One region of the Sporomusa aerivorans genome, then DNA from elsewhere that is predicted to be linked to it. Evidence: riboswitches for the same ligand, from Rfam matches in the RefSeq annotation. Region 1 holds a riboswitch; each other region holds the start of a gene.
What was found. A riboswitch is a leader RNA that binds a small molecule or an ion and turns the genes downstream of it on or off. The one in region 1 is predicted to bind cobalamin.

Region 1 (6,451 bases):
TCGGTGTACCGGCAGGATACCAATATCATCCTGGCCTTCAATGCTCCCCGGGAGGTCTTAAGCACCTCCGTGGTAAACGGCGGTTACCGGCGCGATCTTAAAGCGGTGTTTAACCATGATATGAAAGGCGCCGTCGGTGTAACGGGGGCCAATTACCCGGAGTACATGCGGCGGGTGGCCGGTGAGCTGGGGCTAAACCCCGCCAGGGTGACCAGCATGGGGACGGCCGCCTCCATGGATAATGTCGCCATACAGTCGGAAAGCTATCAGTCACTAACTGTAACCGCCATCGCCACCGGCGGTGTGGAAGGCAATGGCGGCCGTGCGGGCGATCCGGCGTCTTATTTTATTCCCGGTAAAAAAACGGTGCAGTATAAGCCGGGCACGATTAATATTATGCTGGTCATTGACGCCGATCTTCCGGCGGCTACCATGGCCCGGGCGCTCGTGACCTGTACCGAGGCCAAAACAGCCGCCCTGCAGGAACTGGTGGCCGGCAGCCGCTTTTCAAACGGACTGGCCACCGGTTCGGGGACAGACCAGACTATAGTGATCACCAACCCGGGTTCGTCGCTTTTTCTTGAGGATGCGGGCAAACATGCCAAACTGGGGGAACTGATCGGCCGCACCGTCAAACAGGCCGTCAAGGAAGCCTTGCTGCGGCAAAGCGGCCTGTCCCCGCAAAAACAGCACAGTATGCTGCGGCGTATGAACCGCTTCGGCGTGACCGAGGAAAGCTTGTATCAGCAGTATCTGGAGGAATACGGAGCCATTAACAGACAGCGTTTTGCGGCAGTCCTGCGCCAACTGGACAAGGAGGCGGAACTGGTGACCGGTACGTCACTGTATGTTCACCTCTTAGATCAGAATCAGTGGCAGTTGCTGAGTGGCGGCGAACTGGCCCAGGCCGGCAATGACCTGCTTGTTTTGACCGCAGGCAAGTATCAGGTGTTAGCCCCGTCGGTAGCTACCGGCGAACTGACAGCCGATATCCGGGCCTGGTCGGCACTGGTTGTGAAGATTGTAGCGGACCGGCTTGACCGGATACCCGCCTTGGAAGCTCCGACACCAGTCATTTCACAGCAGGCTATACAAAGTTCTGCCGATGCCTTCACCGAAACCATGCTGACCGGTCTGAGCGAGAGGGAGTAATAGGGTCAGGCTTGAGTTATTAAAATTGACTTAGGATACACTGCGAATGTTATGAAGCAATAGAGAGAGGTCTAATGACAAGGACGGACAAGGACGCAGTCAACCAAAGTACTGCAAATTGTCCCAGCCAATATTACAAGGATTTGGCAAGAGTTAATTGACATTAAAGATGGAGAGGAATAAGTCAATGTCATATGTAACTCAAGCCTGACCCCTTTAAACCCTGACCCCTTTAAACCCTGACCCCTTTAAACCCGATGATTGTGGAAAACATTGTCTAAATTAGTTTATATTTGACAATTTCGCTCATAAAATGTTAAAATAATGTAAATAATATAATTTCATATGCCTTGTAAGAAAGGCGAAACAGGTGCCCCGCAAGGGGCTTAATAGAGAAGTGCGGTTAAGCAGTTTTGCTGATCCCGCCGCGGTCCCGCCGCTGTATCGGGGAGTAGGTTTGCATTAGGTCACTGGATGATTGTCATCTGGGAAGGCGCAAACACTATCATGATCCGGAGCCAGAAGAACTGCCTGTTTGACAATCACCGCTTGAGCCACGAGAGATGGGGAGGGGATTCGCACAGTTTTATTGAAAATTTACTGGTTTACTGTGTTGCTGCAGACCTCTTCCGTTTTATACGGGAGAGGTCTTTTGATGTCTTAGTGAGTTTACAATGAGGAATAGAAAATGAAACAGTTTTTATATCTGGCGGCTCTTTGCTCGCTTTGTCTGCTGCTTACCGGCTGCCCCGCCAGACCGGTTGCCGATAAAACGGTCAGTGCCCGCAGCGGTTATACTGTAACGGACGATAGCGGGTATACCATGCTGCTGGCGGATAAGCCCAAACGCATTGTGTCGCTTGCTTATAGCGTGGATGAGATTATTTTGGAACTGGTGGCGCAGGAGCGGATTCTGGCTTTTAGCCGGCATGCCGGCGATCCGGAAATCACTTTTATTACCGCCGAGCAGGCTGCCAGAGTGGGTCAACGGGCCGTACCCTATGCCGAGGCGCTCATTGCGCTCCGGCCGGATCTGATCTTAGCGGCGCCAGGTACCCTGCGGCCGGAAGCAGTACAGACACTGAGAGAAGTCGGCATTCCTGTATATATTTCCAAAAGTCCGAAAAACTTGCCGGAGGTTAAACAAAGAATTATAAGTTTAGCCCGCGCGGTGCGGGAAGAGGAACAGGGGCAGCGCATGATTGCCCAAATGGAAAAGCGGTTGCGGCAAATTGAAGCAAGATTGGTCCCAGTCACTCCGGCTAACAGCAAATGTGCGATGGCTTTTGATTTTATCGGTGTTATCGGCAACAGAAACAATTTGCTGGCAGATATCTTCCAATATGCCCATTTGCGTAACGGCGCTCTCCTGGCCGGCAGCGACCAGGGCGAAAACCGCCTGTCCAAGGAACAAATTATTGCCGCAAATCCGGATATCTTTCTTTTGCCTACCTGGAATTATGACGGGCACAGTGATGTCGACACCTACCGGCGGCAGATTATGACAGATCCGGCCCTGCAGCATGTTGCCGCCGTTCGCAATGATCAGGTGAAGCTGGTTTCCGACCGCTTTCGCTACGTAGGTTCGCAGCATGTTGTTGAGAGTATTGAGGTATTCGCCCGGACAGCCTATCCGGAGCTTTTTTAATTTTTTTCATAAAGAAGGTCATCATGCTGACGCTATATAAACGAAATCAGAGCAAGATTCTCCTGCTGCTGGCAGCTTTTTTGCTTGCCACAAGTCTCTCGCTTATGCTGGGGCAGGTTGAAATTCCTTTAGCCGGGACAGTTGCTGTGCTGGGCTATCAGCTATATCTGCCTGGCTTCGGTGCAGACGATTTTACGCTGGAGCAACAGTCTATTTTGTGGCAGATACGTATGCCGCGCACTTTGATTGGCATCATGGCCGGCGCCGCCCTGGCTGTTTCCGGTGCCGTCATGCAGGGGATTTTCGGCAATTATTTGGCAGATCCCGGTATTATCGGCGTATCAGGCGGTGCGGCTGCCGGCGCCGTCATTGCCATTGCTTCCGGCATTGGATTTTTGAATCTTTTTTATATGCCGCTGTTTGCTTTCATTGGTGCGGTATGCGCTGCCGGTATCACTGTCTCGCTGGTGATGCGGCAGGGAAAGATTCCGGTGATGCCGCTGCTTTTGGCCGGCGTGGCCGTAAGTATAATCTCAGGCGCCTTTACTGCCGGCATCTTAACCTATATTAACGAACAGAAGGTGCAGCAGTATCTGTTCTGGATGATCGGCAGTCTTGATTTCCGGCGCTGGGAACATGTATATATCGCTTTCTGGCCCATTAGCCTGGGGATTGCCCTGCTGATTTTGCTGTCGCGCCATCTTAACATTCTTGTCTTGGGGGAAACGGAGGCAAGGGCTGTAGGCCTGGCAATCGTTCCTTACCGGCTGCTTTTACTGCTGATCGCTTCCCTGATTGCGGCCACGGCAGTCTGTGTCAGCGGTAATATCGGCTTTGTCGGTCTGGTAATACCGCATATCTCCCGCCTGCTGGTAGGTCCGGATCATCGTCTGCTGCTGCCCTACAGCGCTCTGACCGGCGGCACGTTCTTACTGCTGTGCGACACGCTGGGCCGGATTTTACTTTGTCCCCTGGAAATACGTGTAGGCATTATGACGGCCGTGGTAGGCGTTCCTTACTTCTTATATTTGTTAAGAACCATGCACAGATCATCCTGAAGTTTCTACTGTGCCAAAGGAGTTTTGGTATGACGACGATAAGTATTTTTACCAATGTGGAAAGACAATGTACGATGCTGCGGCAGGCCGGAAAATATCTTACAGACAGCAAAACTGTTTCCTTGGACCTGCATATTTATTTCTTTAATGACACTGTTGCCTGGAGTGCGCAATATGAGTCTTTGCTCGCCAACAGTGACGTGGTCGTTTTCCTGTGGCAAGGTCCTGTTTATGAATGTGAACTGGCAGGCAAGGCCTTGCAGCTGTTAAAGAACCAGGGCAACGGTTTATATGCCTTCCTGTCAACGGCCGACAGCAGCCAATGCACGGTCAGCGGCTTTGCGGACGAGGAACTGAAGCGAATACGCGATTATATCCTGTTCAGCGGCAGCAGCAACTACCAGAGCCTCTTACTTTGGCTGGCAAGTAAGACCGGCCGGGCAGCGCCGGACTATAAGCTGCCGGCGGAACTTGTCTGGCACGGCATCTATCAGCCAGAGGTCAAAGGAAGAGAGGATCGTCCCCTTGTCGGTATTCTGTTTTCGCGTGAGGTGTGGATATGGCAGGATACAGCCTATCTTGATGCCGTCATCAATGCTTTACGTTGCCGGGGGCTGGACGTGCTGCCCGTATTTGGCCTCTGGGAGGATAATAAGGACCTGAATGCGGCGGGAATCAGCCAGGCGGTGCAAAAGTTTTTTTACCGGCAGGGGCAAGTCGTTGTTTCCGCAGTAATCAATACCTTTAGAGTAGGTCTGACCATGAGCCGGCAAAACCTGCCGGGATTTCTACGCGAGCTCAATGTGCCGGTCATTCAGGCCTATACGCTGGTACGGTCGCAGGCGGAGTGGCAGGCGGGCTTTACCGGCATGAACCCGGTAGAGCTTTCGGTCAATGTTGTGCAGCCGGAGTTTGACGGCGTTATTCACGGCGGCGTAGTTGCCGGTACAGAACCCAGCGGCGGCGGCCTGAAACGGTATTTGCCGGTACCGGAGCGGGTGGAGGCGCTGGCCGATAAAGTGAAAAAGTGGGTTAATTTACGCTGCAAAGACAATGCGCAGAAAAAGGTCGCCATTGTTTTTCACAATTATCCGCCGACAAATGCCAATATCGGTAATGCGCTGGGCCTGGATTCGCCGGCCAGTGTTGCCGTTTTGTTAAAAAAGATGGCCGAACACGGCTATACAATTGCCAGGCTCCCGGCCGGCGGGCATGAACTCATGGAGGAGCTTTTGGCCGGTGTGACGAATGACCGGAGATTTCTCAACGACGAACAAATAAATAAAGTGGTGGGCACCGTCGGCCAAGCCGATTACAAAACCTGGTTTGACAAGCTCGATAGGACAACCCGGGATGATTTAAGCAACGAATGGGGACTGCCGCCGGGAGATGTGTTTTTTGCCAATGACAGCCTGCTGGTTCCGGGAGTGCTGAACGGCAATATCCTGCTTACCCTGCAGCCCCCGCGCGGCTTTGGCGAGGAGCCCGGCAAGATTCTTCATTCGCCGACCTGTCCGCCGCCGCATCATTATTTTGCTTTTTATGCCTGGATCAGGGATGTCTGGCAGGCCGATGCGGTTATTCATGTGGGCACGCACGGTTCTCTGGAATGGCTGCCGGGAAAAAATGCCGGTCTGTCCCGCACCTGTTATCCGGAGCTTGCCTTACAGGATTTGCCGAATATTTATCCGTATTATGTCACGATTGTCGGCGAAGGCATTCAGGCCAAACGGCGGGGCGCCGCCTGCCTTATCGGGCATCTTTGCCCGCCGATGAGTCATGCCGATACGTATGAAGAGTTAGCCGAACTGGAAGTGCTTTTGGATGAATATGCGCATTACCGGGAGGAGCAGCCGGCTAATGCCGTACTGATTGGCGAGCAGATTAGCGCGAAAATAGCCGCCCTGCATCTGGAGGAAGATTTGCCCAGGCCGGCCGGGCAGTCGCTGGCCGACTATATTTTGCGCATTCATGCTTACCTTGAGACTTTGAAGCACATGCAAATACGTGTTGGCCTCCACACTCTGGGCGAGGCGCCGCAGGCTTACAAGCTAACTGAATTTATTCTGGCGCTCACCCGGGTGGAAAACGGGAATATTCCTTCGCTGCCGGATGTGATTGCCAGGGCTTATGGTTATGATTATCACCAAATGGTTGAGCGAAGCGGCCAGTTACTGCCTGACGGCAGCGGCAGCTATGCCAGGCTGATTGATGAAATCTGGCTGAGATGTAAAGCGATGGTCGGCTGTTTGCAGGACAATAATTTTTCCGAGTCAGGCATTGCCGCAGTGTTTCAGCTGCCGCAGGTTAAGGAGCTTACGCTTACGGCCGCGGCAACTGAAGAGCTGACAGCCGTTGTGAATTATATATGCAAAGAACTGGCGGTGAATTTGGCCGCTACGGTACACGAGATCACCAATACGCTGCGGGCTTTAAACGGGGAATATATTGCGCCCGGCCCGGGCGGTGCACCCAGCAATGGCCGGGCGGATATCCTGCCGACAGGCCGTAATTTTTATGGCGTTGATCCCCAGAATCTGCCGACGCCGGCAGCCTGGGAGATCGGCAAGACCCTGGCCGAGCAGGTAATCAC
Region 2 (6,451 bases), 2.8 Mb from region 1:
CCAAAGCGCGATAATGATCCTGCCTCGGCAGATTACCATCAATAAAAAACACTACTCTGTCACCGTTCACAATAGCCGCATTGATAGTCTTCAGGGAACTGAACGGCTCAATTGTCAGGTTAAGCTTAACTGCCAATACATCAGCCGCCGGCAAATTGGCAACATCGGTGGCAGTGGTAACAACCGGCGTAGCGCCGGCGGCTGCGCTCACCAAACGGGTCAGATCGTTAGCACCGCCGATATGACCTGATAACAGACTAATGGCATAATGACCGCCGTCATCCATGACAACTACGGCCGGATCAAATCGCTTGTCCTTGACATGGGCCGCAATGACTCGTACGACAATGCCTGTCGCCATAATAAAAACCAAACCGGCGTAGCCTGTAAATATTTCATCCACCAGATCGCTTAAGCTGCTGTAACTAAACTGTGAACTAACTGGATTGCGTCCTATCTTGGCATATACATCCACTTCCGGGCCTAAGAGCGGCGCTATCCGCTCAGCCAGTTCGGCCCCTTTATGGGTAACAGAAACGACTGCCAGCTTCACAACTTACTTAGCCTCCTGCGCTTCTCTGAACATATGTCCGAACTCAGGGGCATACAGTCGCGACAAGGCATAATCGGTATGTAAGACTCTTCCGACCACGATCATGGCCGTGCGATCGATTTTGTTTTCCCGGGCAAGCTGGGCAATGGTAGCCAAAGTACCGCGGAATATTTTTTGATCTGGCCAGGAGGCCTTCTGGACAATGGCCACCGGTGTATCGTAAGCATAACCGCCGTCGACAAGCTCTTTGACCACATTATCGAGCATGTGTACACTTAAAAAGATACACATGGTAGCCTCATGACTGGCCAGTTTAACCAGCTTTTCCTTCTCGGGGACAGGCGTGCGACCCTCAAGCCGGGTAATAATAACCGTCTGGGATACATCAGGCAGTGTATATTCCTGTTTTAACGCCGCAGCGGTAGCCAAAAAGGAGCTAACTCCCGGAACCACTTCAAAAGTAATATTTTTGGGGGCCAGGGCATCCATTTGTTCCTGAATAGCCCCGTAGATACTAGGATCACCCGTATGTAAACGGACTACGAGCTTATTTTCCTTAACGCCTTGTTCCATAACAGCAATCACTTCATCCAGCGTCATGGAGGCACTGTTATAAATGGCAGCACCGTTTTTAGCCAGTGACAAGAGGGCCGGATTTACCAGTGAGCCGGCATAAATGATAATATCGGCTTGCCCTAACAGGCGCTGGCCTTTAACAGTAATCAGCTCAGGGTCGCCAGGACCGGCTCCTACAAAATATACGTTCATAAAATTTCTCCCTTCCTTAAAGGCTGTGAACTGCTCTGCTCATCAGCCTGCCTACCTCTTGGTACACGCAATAATATATATAGGATTAAGTGCTTTAAACATATGACTGGAACCTGCCGGATGAATCCGGGTGACTTGTATGCAGCAGGCTTCAACACTGAACTCAGACACTTGCTGCATATGGCTTAATGTTGCAGACAACGTTTCAACCGTAACGGCAGTCACAATCAGACGGCCGCCTGCTTTCAGCAGCTTATTGGCACAGGCCAGAATATCCACGAGTTTTCCGCCGCTGCCGCCAACTAAAACAACATCGGCCTGAGGTAATCCGTCCATCACCTTTGGCGCTGCTCCCAGAATGGCCGTAAGATTGTCAGCGGCAAATTTAGCCGCATTGGCTTTTATTAAATCCACACCCTCCGGCTCACGTTCAATGGCAATAACCCTGCCCTCTTTTGCCAGTAAAGCGGCTTCTACCGAAAGAGAACCAGTACCGGCGCCAATATCAATAACAGTGTCAGCAATACCGATATTGGCTTTTGCCAGTGTCAATATCCTGACTTCCTGTTTAGTCATCGGGATATCGCCCCTGATGAATTGATCGTCCGGAATGCCTAATCTATGGCTCATGCTTTCACCACCATTACACTATGTTCAAAGCCGGGTATGCCGGCCGCTTCAGCCAGCGTCATGGCAATCACTTTTTCATTGTCATAAGACAAATTGGCACACAGCCAGACCTGAGCATTGTCCGGCCAGCCGTGTTCCCGCAACGCACAGGCGATATAGGCAGGATTATGCTGGGTATCCGTAAGAATCCCCAGCTTGCGGTTAGGTTGATAATCAAGCAGTCCGTCGTCCGCCTGGCGGCCATGCATGCTGATTAAGTCTGCATCCTGCCAAATCTCTGCCAGCCGGGCAAACGCCAGTTGCGCCGAGCTAATTCCCGGAATCACGCTAATACATTCTGCAGAAAATTGTTTTCTGATAGCCGCCAGCATACTGTAGAATCCCGGATCCCCCGATACCATGACTACTACATCCTGACTGGCCAGCTGACATTTGATAAAAGCCAACACACCTTCAATATCTTTATCAATAATTTTGGTAATCTGGCTTTCTGCGGCAAATGTGTCCAGCGCCCTTTTGCTGCCTACCAAAACATTAGCTGCGGTAATCGTCCGGCTAGCAATAGGCAGTACATAATCCGGCGAACCGGGACCAATGCCAACTATAACGATTCGATGTCTAGATTCCATCCTAAATGGCCTCCAATTTCCCGGGCCGTTTGGTCAAGCCCCAGTATGTCTCCCTGCAAAGTCACAATAACTGTTCCTACAGTCAGATCGCCGAACACGTAGCGTTTTGCTCTTTCACTTGCCCGCTCCGCCAGCAAATTATACACACCTGTCAGATTGTAACGGGCAATTATCGGCATGGCCGCCTCAGTAGTAGTTGATCCCAACACCTCTGCAACAGCAGCCTGCGGTGCGCCGCAGGCTGCCATATAGGCGGCCAGTGTTTCTAAACGGGCATCGGCCATGCGGTTATGAGTATGAAATATTCCGGCCGATACTTTGACGATCTTGCCAAGATGTCCAAATAAAAGCACCCTGTGCATACCATATTTAACAGCATGCTCTAACATATGACCGATAAAATTACTGGTCTGAACCACGGCTGCAGCCGGCAACCCATAACGGTTAATGGCTATATCCTGACCGATTTTACCCGGAGCAAATACAATATCTTGATACCCAAGTGCCTGTACTACACTGATCTGCGGTACCAGCGAATTTTTGAAAGCCTCTTCTGACATAGGTTCAACAATGCCGGTTGTACCTATTATGGATAGGCCGCCGGAAATACCCAGAATGGGATTGAGTGTTCTGGCGGCCAGTTTTTCACCGTCAGGAATAGAAACAGTCACAATAGCTCCTTTACCAGCCGGCAGACACTCAGACACGGCCCTGGTTATCATTTGGCGAGGCCCCGGGTTGACCGCCGGCTCACCTACCGGTACAGCCAAGCCGGGTTTTGTTACAGTTCCCACGCCGCTGCCGGCTTTTATAACAACACCTGGCTCGTCGGTAATAGTAACCTCAGCAGTAATTTTAACCCCATTGGTAATATCCGGATCATCACCGGCGTCTTTAATAATCCAGGCAATACCGCCACCGGCAATTGCCCGGCTTTCCGCCACCGGCGCCACCAGAACCGTCCCCTGTGGCGAAATAACTTCAACCTTGGTTGCCGTTTTACCCTGCCAGGCTAAAACGGCCGCCTTAGCAGCGGCAGCCGCACAAGTTCCGGTAGTGATACCTTTTCGCATTTGCCTGTCAGACAATAGAAAAACCCCCTTTAGCAGGGGGTATAATACCAAACAAAAAATGTCACTTGCCTGATTATTGTACCCACACCTGCCTATCTTCCGTAGGTCCTAACGGTATGTGTTAGAACAGGCAGGTCTCCTGACTCTGGATCATCACCCGCCTAAGCCTTCCCGGATTCCCCAGTGGCACGTATTAGGCAGCATCCCCATTACAGTGGCGGGACCGTGCCGGTGTTACACCGGCTTCCCTATTAAGCATGAAGCACCTATTCCCTTGCACTTATCCAATTACAATAGTATTAATATTCCATACAGTTAACCTAATTCCTGCAAAGCCGGCATCGATTATCAAAATTATATAATTCAAAATTTTTTCAGTAAATTTTGCGTTTTTTGTTATATTCCGAGAGGAATTAGGAATTTATTGCCGAAGGATATACTGGTCAGACCATCATACCGTTTAAATTTCATCTGCATTAAGGGGAGTGACGATGTTGAAAAAAGTAAGTGAGAACTGGCAGCCGGCATTGGCGGCCTGTTCCTGCAGCGCCGATTTTTTCTCTGACTTCGAAACCAGAGCTAAAAACGCTGCAGCCGAAGTGTTCCGTGTCAAAACAGCCGCTGAAGCCAAAGAAGTAATCACTAATCTTGTTAAATATACCAACGCCCGCAAAGTGGTCGCTGCCGACAGCCCCTTGCAGCGGGCCGCAGGTATTAACGCAGCTTTAACCGAGCTGGGAGTTACCCTGTATACTGAGCAGGCCGATATTGCCGAACACGCCGAAAGTGCCGACATTGGCATCTCGGCTGTCGAATTTGGCATTGCCGAATCAGGCAGCATCTGTCAGGACGCTTTGGCTTTTGAAAGCCGCCTTGTTTCCATGCTGCCGCCTGTCCATGTTGCGTTTATGAGCAGCAGTAATGTTGTGCAGGGTGTGTCAGAAGCCATGGAAGTTATCTCCCAGGTGTATGATCATGGTTATATCAGCTTTATAACCGGTCCCAGCCGTACTGCTGATATCGAACGAGTCTTAACAATCGGCGTACATGGCCCCAGCCGGCTTATCATTATTGCCGTTGATGAAGAAGTTAACGGAGGTGGCAAATAATGGAGGCTAATAATCGCAATATCAAAAACGAAATTCAAGAAAAGTTAAATGACGAAATACTACGCGGAGCATTAGGCCGTTTTGCCGAAGCCTATCCTGTAGCCAGAGCCAAAGCTTACGAAAATGTTCCGGATATCGATGCCTTGCGGGAACAAGTCCGACAAATGAAAATAAGCGCAGTCGCCGATATTGAAAGCCTTGCCGACAAATTTGAGTCTGAAGCCGCAAAACGAGGTGCAAAAGTATTCCGCGCCAAAGACGGCAAGGCGCTCAAAGAATACCTCATCAATCTCTGCAAAGAAAAAGGCGTGCAGCGAATTGTTAAATCCAAATCCATGGCGTCAGAAGAGATTCATCTCAACCATGATTTGGAGGCAGCCGGTCTGCACGTTAAAGAAACAGACCTGGGAGAATGGATTATCTCTCTGGCCGGCCATAAGCCGTCCCATATGGTAATGCCGGCTATTCATCTTAACCGTGAGCAAATTGCAGATTACTTTTCCAAGGAGCTTAAACAGGACATTCCCACCGATATACCTTTCATGGTCCAGGCAGCCCGTAAAGCACTCCGAACCGAATTTCTGCAGGCCGATATGGGTATATCCGGTGCAAATTTCGGCATAGCGGAAAACGGAGCCATTGGCTTAGTAACCAACGAAGGCAATGCCCGTTTGGTCACTACCCTGCCGCGCGTCCATGTTGTCATTATTGGCTATGAGAAGCTTATTCCTACAATAAAAGACGCTGCTCCCATCCTGCGCACTTTGCCGCGAAATGCAACCGGCCAGCTTATGACCAGTTACATGACCATGACCTCAGGAGCAACTCCGGTTATGGTGAAGCAAGATGGCAAATGGGTTGAGCAAGATAAAGAACTGCATATCATTCTATTTGATAACGGACGCCTCAAAGCCGCACATGACGATAAATTTAAAGAAATATACCAGTGTGTCCGCTGTGCATCATGCCTGAACGTATGTCCGGTATATACCATAGTTGGCGGCCATGTATACGGTCATATTTACGCCGGCGGGATCGGGGCTATCTTAACGGCATTCTTAAATAGTATGGGCGATTTTGAAAAAATTAATGAATTGTGTATTGGCTGTCGCAAATGTGTGGAGATCTGTCCGGGAAAAATTGATATTCCACATCTTATCGAAGAACTCCGGGCCAGAGCTGTGAAAGAACATGGTCTCCCCTTTGGCGTCAAGGCTGTATTTGAAACTGTGCTGGCAAACCGAAAAGTGTTTCATACCCTGCTGCGTTTGGCCGCCATTGGTCAGAAGCCCTTTCAGTCCGGCCGCGTAATCCGGCACCTGCCCCTGTTTCTGGCAGGAATGGCTAAAGACCGCAGCCTGCCGGCGGTGGCAGATGTGCCCTTCCGGGACCGTGTAGCCAAAGTCACCAAAAAAATAGGCAACCCTGCCAAAAGGATTGCTTTCTTCAGCGGCTGCAACATTGACTTTATTTTCCCGGAAACCGGCGAATCCGTTTATAAAGTACTGCACGATCTCAATATGGAAGTTGTTTTTCCTGAAGAGCAAAGCTGCTGCGGCAAACCGGTGCTGGGAATGGGTGACCGGGAAACAGCCAAGCGTATCGCCAAGAAAAATATCGAAGTGTTTGAAGCTGCCCAGGCGGATGCCATTCTCTCAGCCTGTCCTACCTGTGCCGAGACCTGGCACC
Region 3 (6,451 bases), 460 kb from region 1:
GCCGAAGGTCGTGCTGCCGCCTCTTCCCATCCAGTAATCTTTATCGGCGACATTATAGCACATGGCGCTTAATTTAACCGGTGTAGCCGAAATTTTGGTCTTGTAGCTGACACCGAGATCAAACGTAACATACGAAGGGATTTTGGCTTTATTATCATCGATATAGGCCGAACTGTTGTAATTGGCGCGGCCAATCACCGCAGTCCTGTCGTCCGGATTGTACTCCAGCGCGATAACACTGCTCCAGTCGGATACACCGTTTACATACCAGCCGTCTTTCATGGCAGTACCCGTTTTTTCCCGCTTGTGATCCAAGTGCATAAAGCCGCCGGTAATATTCCATTTCGGGGAAATTTTACCGTTGACGGTTAGTTCCACCCCTTTATACCGGTTTTCCCCTTCCTGCGTCAGGATATATTTTCCGCTTGTGCTGCCGGGCAGGTCCACATAATTTCCCTGATTTAAATCAAAATAACTTAACGTAGTCAGCAAACCGTTATTTTCGTATTTGACGCCAACCTCTGCTTGCTTATTCTTTACCGGCGACAGGATACGGCCTTTGTTTTCATATTTTGCATCGGAAACAAACGCACCGCGGGAGTAACTGCTGGAATAGCCGGTATAAAAAGAGACATTTTTAACTGGCTTATAGGTAATGCCAACGCTGGGCGCCAAATCGAGATTATTCACCTTTTCGGACGAGGATTCGAACTTACCGTCCCGTCTTGACCCTGCCACCAGAACCTGCAGTTTTTTGTATTCCATCGTATCGGCCAGAGTAACGCCCACGACGGTTTCTTCATAGGACAAAGACGCGTGGCCTGCCTCAGGCAGCGTATAGTCTCCATATACAATCCCGTCATACAGGTTGCCGGATATCAGCCCTGCGACGCTGTTTACCGATGTATTCCAATATTTTGTCCAGGCTCTGTCGACGGAAAAAGCCAGGCTGTGCTTTACTTCGCCGGCAGTAAAATCACCGTTTACACCCGTCTGAACATAAACATTCTTGGAAGCTTCATTCTGGTGATTGAGTTTGTTTGATGAGAGGAAATTCCCGTAACCGTCAATATATAAAGCCGAGCCCGCATTATACTTGGTGCCGCTGCGGCTCGCCATCCCCGTATTCACATACCAGCGCCAGGTGTCGTTGATTTTTTGCTCATGATTCAATGTTGATAAATAGCCATGGACATATTTCGTTGTTTCGGGAAAATCATAGGAATTCTTTGCGTCGGGAACCTTGGGCATCAGTCCCTTGTTTACACTGTCGCTCAGAATAAACCAGCGCTGCCCTTCATTTACCCTGAGATCAAAATACCCGGCCAGAAGATTGGTGGTACTGCGGTCATCCCGGTGGTCAAGATTGATAAAAAAGGTTTTTTCTTCCTTTTCCGTTCCTGCCAGCGACAAGTCGCCGTCCAGATGACCGGCGTTGACGCGAAGCCCCCACTCCTGATTTTCACCAAAGCGTCTGCCGATATCGATGTATTCGCCCCAGGAGCCCCTGCCGGAGAAGGTTTGCGTGTAACGGGTAACAGGCTCGTCCCCGGCTCGCTTTGATATCACATTAATCATACCGGGCGGCGCGCTTTTACCGCTGTTTGTCCCGTTGGAGGAAGTAGTCGCGCCGTTGATGCCCGCGTTTGGCCCGACAGTTACGTCCATGCGTTCAATGATATGCGCCGGCGGTGTTGTGAACTGGTAAAACAAATTTGGAATGCCGTTTAAGTACATATTATTGCCGTTCATGTTAATGCCGCGCATGGAAAAATCCGTGTACATCGGCGAGCTTGTACTGCTTCTAATCGACGGAATATTGGTCAGCACTTCGTTTAACGTTAAACCGGGCGTGCCGAAGGTTTCAATGCTTTTGGCGGTAAGACTTATTTCCGTGTAAGGAATATCCAGAATATCCTTATAACCTAATATCCCGTACCGGGCTTTCTTATTGACATAACTTCCGGGATAAACGAAAGCTTCCCCTTCTACCAGAACCTCCTCCAGCTGATATACCGTTTTTTCGGCCGCTTCCTCAGCATACACGGCATTGTCCGCGCCTGCGCCCATGAATAGCATCGCCGCACCGGCCGCCAACAGAGTCATTCGTCGTTTCAGCGCTTTTTTATTTACTCTATTCTTATTACTCATCCTACATATCCCCTTCTCCTCTAACCTTAGCCAGCCCTAACCTTACCATCCTGCTATTCTCGAAATCACATAAAAAATCGACCTCCTAATTTCGAGAGGCCGTTACTGAGCAAGAAAACCTGTTTAATAAAAAATCCCAGCTTGTAAAAAGCTGGGAAGGAAATGGCACAGGCGCCCGTAAATCCCCTCCCCATCGTCGTGGGTAAAACGGTGATTGTCAAACAGGCAGTTCTCCTGGCTTCGGATCTTCGTTTGCCTGCGCCTTCCCAAAGCTTGCGCTCCAGTGGCATTGTGCAGGTTCACTCCCCGTTACAGTGGCGGGACCGCGCCGGCATTACACCGGACTTCCCTATTAAGCCCCGTAGGGCACCTATTTCCACAATATCTTTTTTTACAAATCACTTTAATAAATACTTAATTTATACTAGCAAATAATGTCATAAGCGTCAAGAGGCTGTCGAAACTTGACAGAAACTATACCGGTTAAACTGTGGCGTTCGAAGAGGACCTGCACAAAAGCGAAGTCCTGATAGCCGCGCTTGGATTAAAGAGGCAGGTATTGCATTGTTAAGAAATGATTATACCATGTTAAGTTTCCGGGAAGTTCATTGACGAATTTACACTAAGAGATTTATACTGGGGATGGATTTATTGACAATATAATCCAAAAATTTCAACACTCATATATCCTGTTTTATGGCAAACCCGTTGAAAAACGGGGACGCAAAGCCGTGGGTCTAAGGGTAGGTGCTTCCTATGACAGCCTGGTTGCTCTTGAGAATTATTACCAAGATGCTGCCCGGTTTTTTTTATTGCCTTCTTTTATCGATCTCGTTAGTGCTAAAAAATTTAGGCACAGACTTGAATGATAACAGTTACCTGACTTAGCAAAGGCAACAAATTTACTAGACGGGAGTTGGTCGGTCTATGAGAATCACTAGTATGAGAACGAGATGATTTGAGCAAAGAATCCAGCGAAATCACCGCCATCCGGGAAATTGAGGCTGCTGGCAGACATCGGCGACCCCAATCACAGACAATCGCCAGCGCGACCGAGGAGCAAACCGCTTCCATGCAGGAAATCGCGGCTTCAAGTCAAAGCCTGGCGCAAATGGCCACAGAATTAACCCAGGCCAGCAGTAAGTTCAAAATATAAAAGGAGAGCTGCGGTGCGCTTAGCCCTCCCTCTCCTTGCATAATTAATCGAACTTTAATTGTTTGGTAACCTGTAAAAAATGTAACTATGCCATAATATAACCAGATATACACGTACTTATCTTGACATTCAAGGAGATGCTCAAAATGACAACGAGACGGTATCCAATAATTGTACAACTTACTACTATTTTTGCGGTGACCATTTTATCTTTTCTCGTAATATTAGGGTATGTGCTGCATAGTTACGCAAACACTACCACCTCGACAGTAGAATTCAGTAACAAAGTTAATACTGCTTCGACAAGATTGATAATGGTCAAAGATGCCCATACTGATTTTACCCGGGCGCTGCTGAATATGCGTGGTTTTCTGTTTTATACCGACGGGACGGCTCAATACGAGCAGGGTTATCGCAACAAATTCGGCAGCAGTTATGATACGGTAAAAAAGTATAACGCGACGGCGCAAAATATAGACGAAGATGCCGGCAGACTGGAAAAACTGCTGGCTGAATATCTTATACTCGGCGATAAAGCGATAGCAGCAAAAAAGAATAATGACCCTGACCTGAATAACGTGCTAAGTGCGGGACGGCAATTAGTTGATCAGATCGACGCTCAATTTGTGGTTGTAGCCCAAAAACAAGGCGACGCCATCAACGCCGGCAGCCAATTTCTCATTGATCAGTCAAGAACGCAAAGTCAGATCGGGATAATGGCCGGCGTAATTGTAACCATTCTGGTAATATCTATCGTGGTCATTTATAGCCGGCGAATAACGATCCGTCTGAATAACCTAAAAACTGAGGTGTCGGCGGTTGGATCGCTGGATTTAACCAGACCGGATTTTCACGCGACTCGTAATGATGAAATCGGCGATATGGCCGAAGCCATCATTGCTATGAAGCGCTCACTCCGCAGTGTTGTTGCCCGGATTAAGAACAGCGCCGATACATTGGCGGCATCGTCTGAGGAACTTACCGCGAACTCAGAACAGTCAGCCCAGGCGGCTAACCAAATTGCCGCTTCGATTACCAGTGTAGCCACCGGAGCTAATGAGCAATTAGCGGCGGCCAATAAGGCTTCTACGATAGTTGAGAAAATGTCGGCCGGTATACAGCAGGTATCCGCCAGCACAAACCAAGTTGCCGAACAGTCCACCCAGGCAGTTGGCAAGGCCGCGGAAGGCGGCAAGGCCGTTGAAGAGGCAGTCAGCCAAATGATTCAGGTGGAAGACACCGTCATTACATCCGCAGAAGTCGTGGCCAAGCTGGGTGAGCGCTCACAGGAAATCGGCCAGATTGTAGGAACTATTTCCGGTATCGCCGGCCAAACTAACTTGCTGGCCCTTAACGCAGCCATCGAGGCGGCAAGAGCGGGCGAACAAGGACGAGGCTTTGCCGTAGTCGCCGAGGAAGTCCGCAAGCTTGCCGAGCAGTCCCAGGAAGCAGCCAAGAAGATCGCAGGGCTGATTGGGGAAATTCAGGGAGACACCGCTAAGGCTGTCGCAGCTATGAACGACGGTACGCGGGAAGTAAAAGCCGGGGCTGAAGTAGTCAACGCCGCGGGAATATTCTTCCGTGAAATTGTAGAAATGGTGTCACATGTGTCAGCTCAAGTTAGAGAGAGTTCCGCGGCCATCCAGCAAATGGCCGGCGAAAGTCAACAGATTGTGGGAGCAGTCATAACAATTGATAATCTCAGCAAGCTGTCAGCCGGCGAGGCTCAAAGCGTCTCAGCGGCCACCGAGGAGCAACTGGCTTCAACGGAAGAAATCGAAGCCTCCAGCGAAGAACTGTCGAAGCTAGCTCAGGAACTCCAGGCGGAAATGGCTAAGTTTCGTGTATAGCGTAGACGAAACAACAGCACCAAACTATGTTGGCATATCATGGCATAAAAGCCGCAGGAAACGCAGCCCCTGACCAGGATTTTTCTTTTACCGGCGCGCCTGGTGACTTGCAGTTACAGGCTCGTTTGCCTTTACCGGCATAATTTCATTTTCCACCCATACCGGGTTATGGTGCTTGGCCTCCTCAATTGTCTGGGTGCCGTCGCCAAACATGCATAAGAACTCGCCCCAATTGTAGATCCCGAGAAAAATATGGGCGAATACGCTCAGTCCCAGGACAATCCCAACAACTAAATGCACCATATCAAACCAGTACATCACTGCTTTGGGCGCTACCGGCAGGAACGCATATAAGCCCCAGCCGGTTACAATCAGGAGAATGCCGCCAAGCAGCATCATAATTCCCATCTGCTTTTGGCCAGAATTCATTTTTCCCATCGGCGGCACCGGAATGATTTTGCCGAACAGCATCTTCTGGGGATAACCGCCGCAAACTTTCATCCAGGCGATATCCCGTTCATCAAAGCTGAATATCCGGCGGATAAAGGCCACAATCCGATCCAGGCCAAAGAGAACAAATAATATACAGGATATGGTAAGAATGCTGGCGCCTACTATATGAATTTGCATTACAAGGTTCTGAAGATCTTCATTGAATGGTTTCAGCCAGATTAAGAAGCCGGTAATGGCTGCCGGCAAAAATCCTAAAATTAAACCCCAATGAAACAGCCGGGAAATCAGCGGGTGCTTTAATACTCTGGGGCCCTCTTTACCGTGATGACTCATCAATATCCCTCCTATACCAGCTTAGTTCGGTCTATGTACTTGGTGTGAAACAGGTCTTCGGCCAAATGGCTGAGCGGGTTCTGGGCAAACTTTGTGTACACATCCGTTAAGGCCTGATTGTTATGGCTTTGACGGATTTTTGCCTTTTCATCGTCTTTATAGATGCCTTGCGCCCGCAGTTTGATGTATTTGTTGCGGTCCTGCACCAAATCGGTGGCGACATAAGCGCCTGTCCACAGGATGGCGCCCGCTACGCCGGCTAAGCCGATAAATTCACGCCGCGAAACTTTCACGGCCTTTTCTATATAATCATAATGCGCCACTATATTCCCTCCTTATGACCAGGGCAGTACAGCCTTGGCTTTATCCAGCCAGGATGTCCCCATTGGATTGATGGGCTGACCGCCGCCGTTGACACAGCCCCCCGGACAGTTCATTACTTCAATAAAGTGATAGGGTGATTTGCCGGCCCGTACCTCGTCCAAAAGCGGTTTCACATTTTCTTTGA

Region 2: linked by a shared signal. The riboswitch ahead of cbiD (cobalt-precorrin-5B (C(1))-methyltransferase CbiD) and the one ahead of SATMO3_RS05475 (ABC transporter substrate-binding protein) in region 1 are both predicted to bind cobalamin.
Region 3: linked by a shared signal. The riboswitch ahead of SATMO3_RS03575 (TonB-dependent receptor) and the one ahead of SATMO3_RS05475 (ABC transporter substrate-binding protein) in region 1 are both predicted to bind cobalamin.

Annotation. Positions count from the first base shown of each region.
Region 1 is NZ_CP156926.1:1,238,318-1,244,768, forward strand. Features, by position in the region: gene SATMO3_RS05470 (adenosylcobinamide amidohydrolase) at 1-1,152, shown strand, start outside; cobalamin riboswitch at 1,504-1,702, shown strand; gene SATMO3_RS05475 (ABC transporter substrate-binding protein) at 1,841-2,800, shown strand; gene SATMO3_RS05480 (FecCD family ABC transporter permease) at 2,824-3,858, shown strand; gene cobN (cobaltochelatase subunit CobN) at 3,888-6,451, shown strand, end outside.
Region 2 is NZ_CP156926.1:4,013,096-4,019,546, forward strand. Features, by position in the region: gene SATMO3_RS19325 (cobalt-precorrin 5A hydrolase) at 1-553, opposite strand, end outside; gene cobM (precorrin-4 C(11)-methyltransferase) at 557-1,321, opposite strand; gene cbiT (precorrin-6Y C5,15-methyltransferase (decarboxylating) subunit CbiT) at 1,373-1,951, opposite strand; gene cbiE (precorrin-6y C5,15-methyltransferase (decarboxylating) subunit CbiE) at 1,948-2,580, opposite strand; gene cbiD (cobalt-precorrin-5B (C(1))-methyltransferase CbiD) at 2,553-3,653, opposite strand; cobalamin riboswitch at 3,765-3,938, opposite strand; gene SATMO3_RS19350 (lactate utilization protein C) at 4,145-4,762, shown strand; gene ldhH (L-lactate dehydrogenase (quinone) large subunit LdhH) at 4,762-6,451, shown strand, end outside.
Region 3 is NZ_CP156926.1:777,011-783,461, reverse strand. Features, by position in the region: gene SATMO3_RS03575 (TonB-dependent receptor) at 1-2,151, opposite strand, end outside; cobalamin riboswitch at 2,358-2,540, opposite strand; cyclic di-GMP riboswitch class I at 2,840-2,927, shown strand; gene SATMO3_RS03570 (hypothetical protein) at 3,110-3,307, shown strand; gene SATMO3_RS03565 (methyl-accepting chemotaxis protein) at 3,454-5,157, shown strand; gene SATMO3_RS03560 (cytochrome b/b6 domain-containing protein) at 5,245-5,943, opposite strand; gene SATMO3_RS03555 (iron hydrogenase small subunit) at 5,955-6,266, opposite strand; gene SATMO3_RS03550 ([FeFe] hydrogenase, group A) at 6,279-6,451, opposite strand, start outside.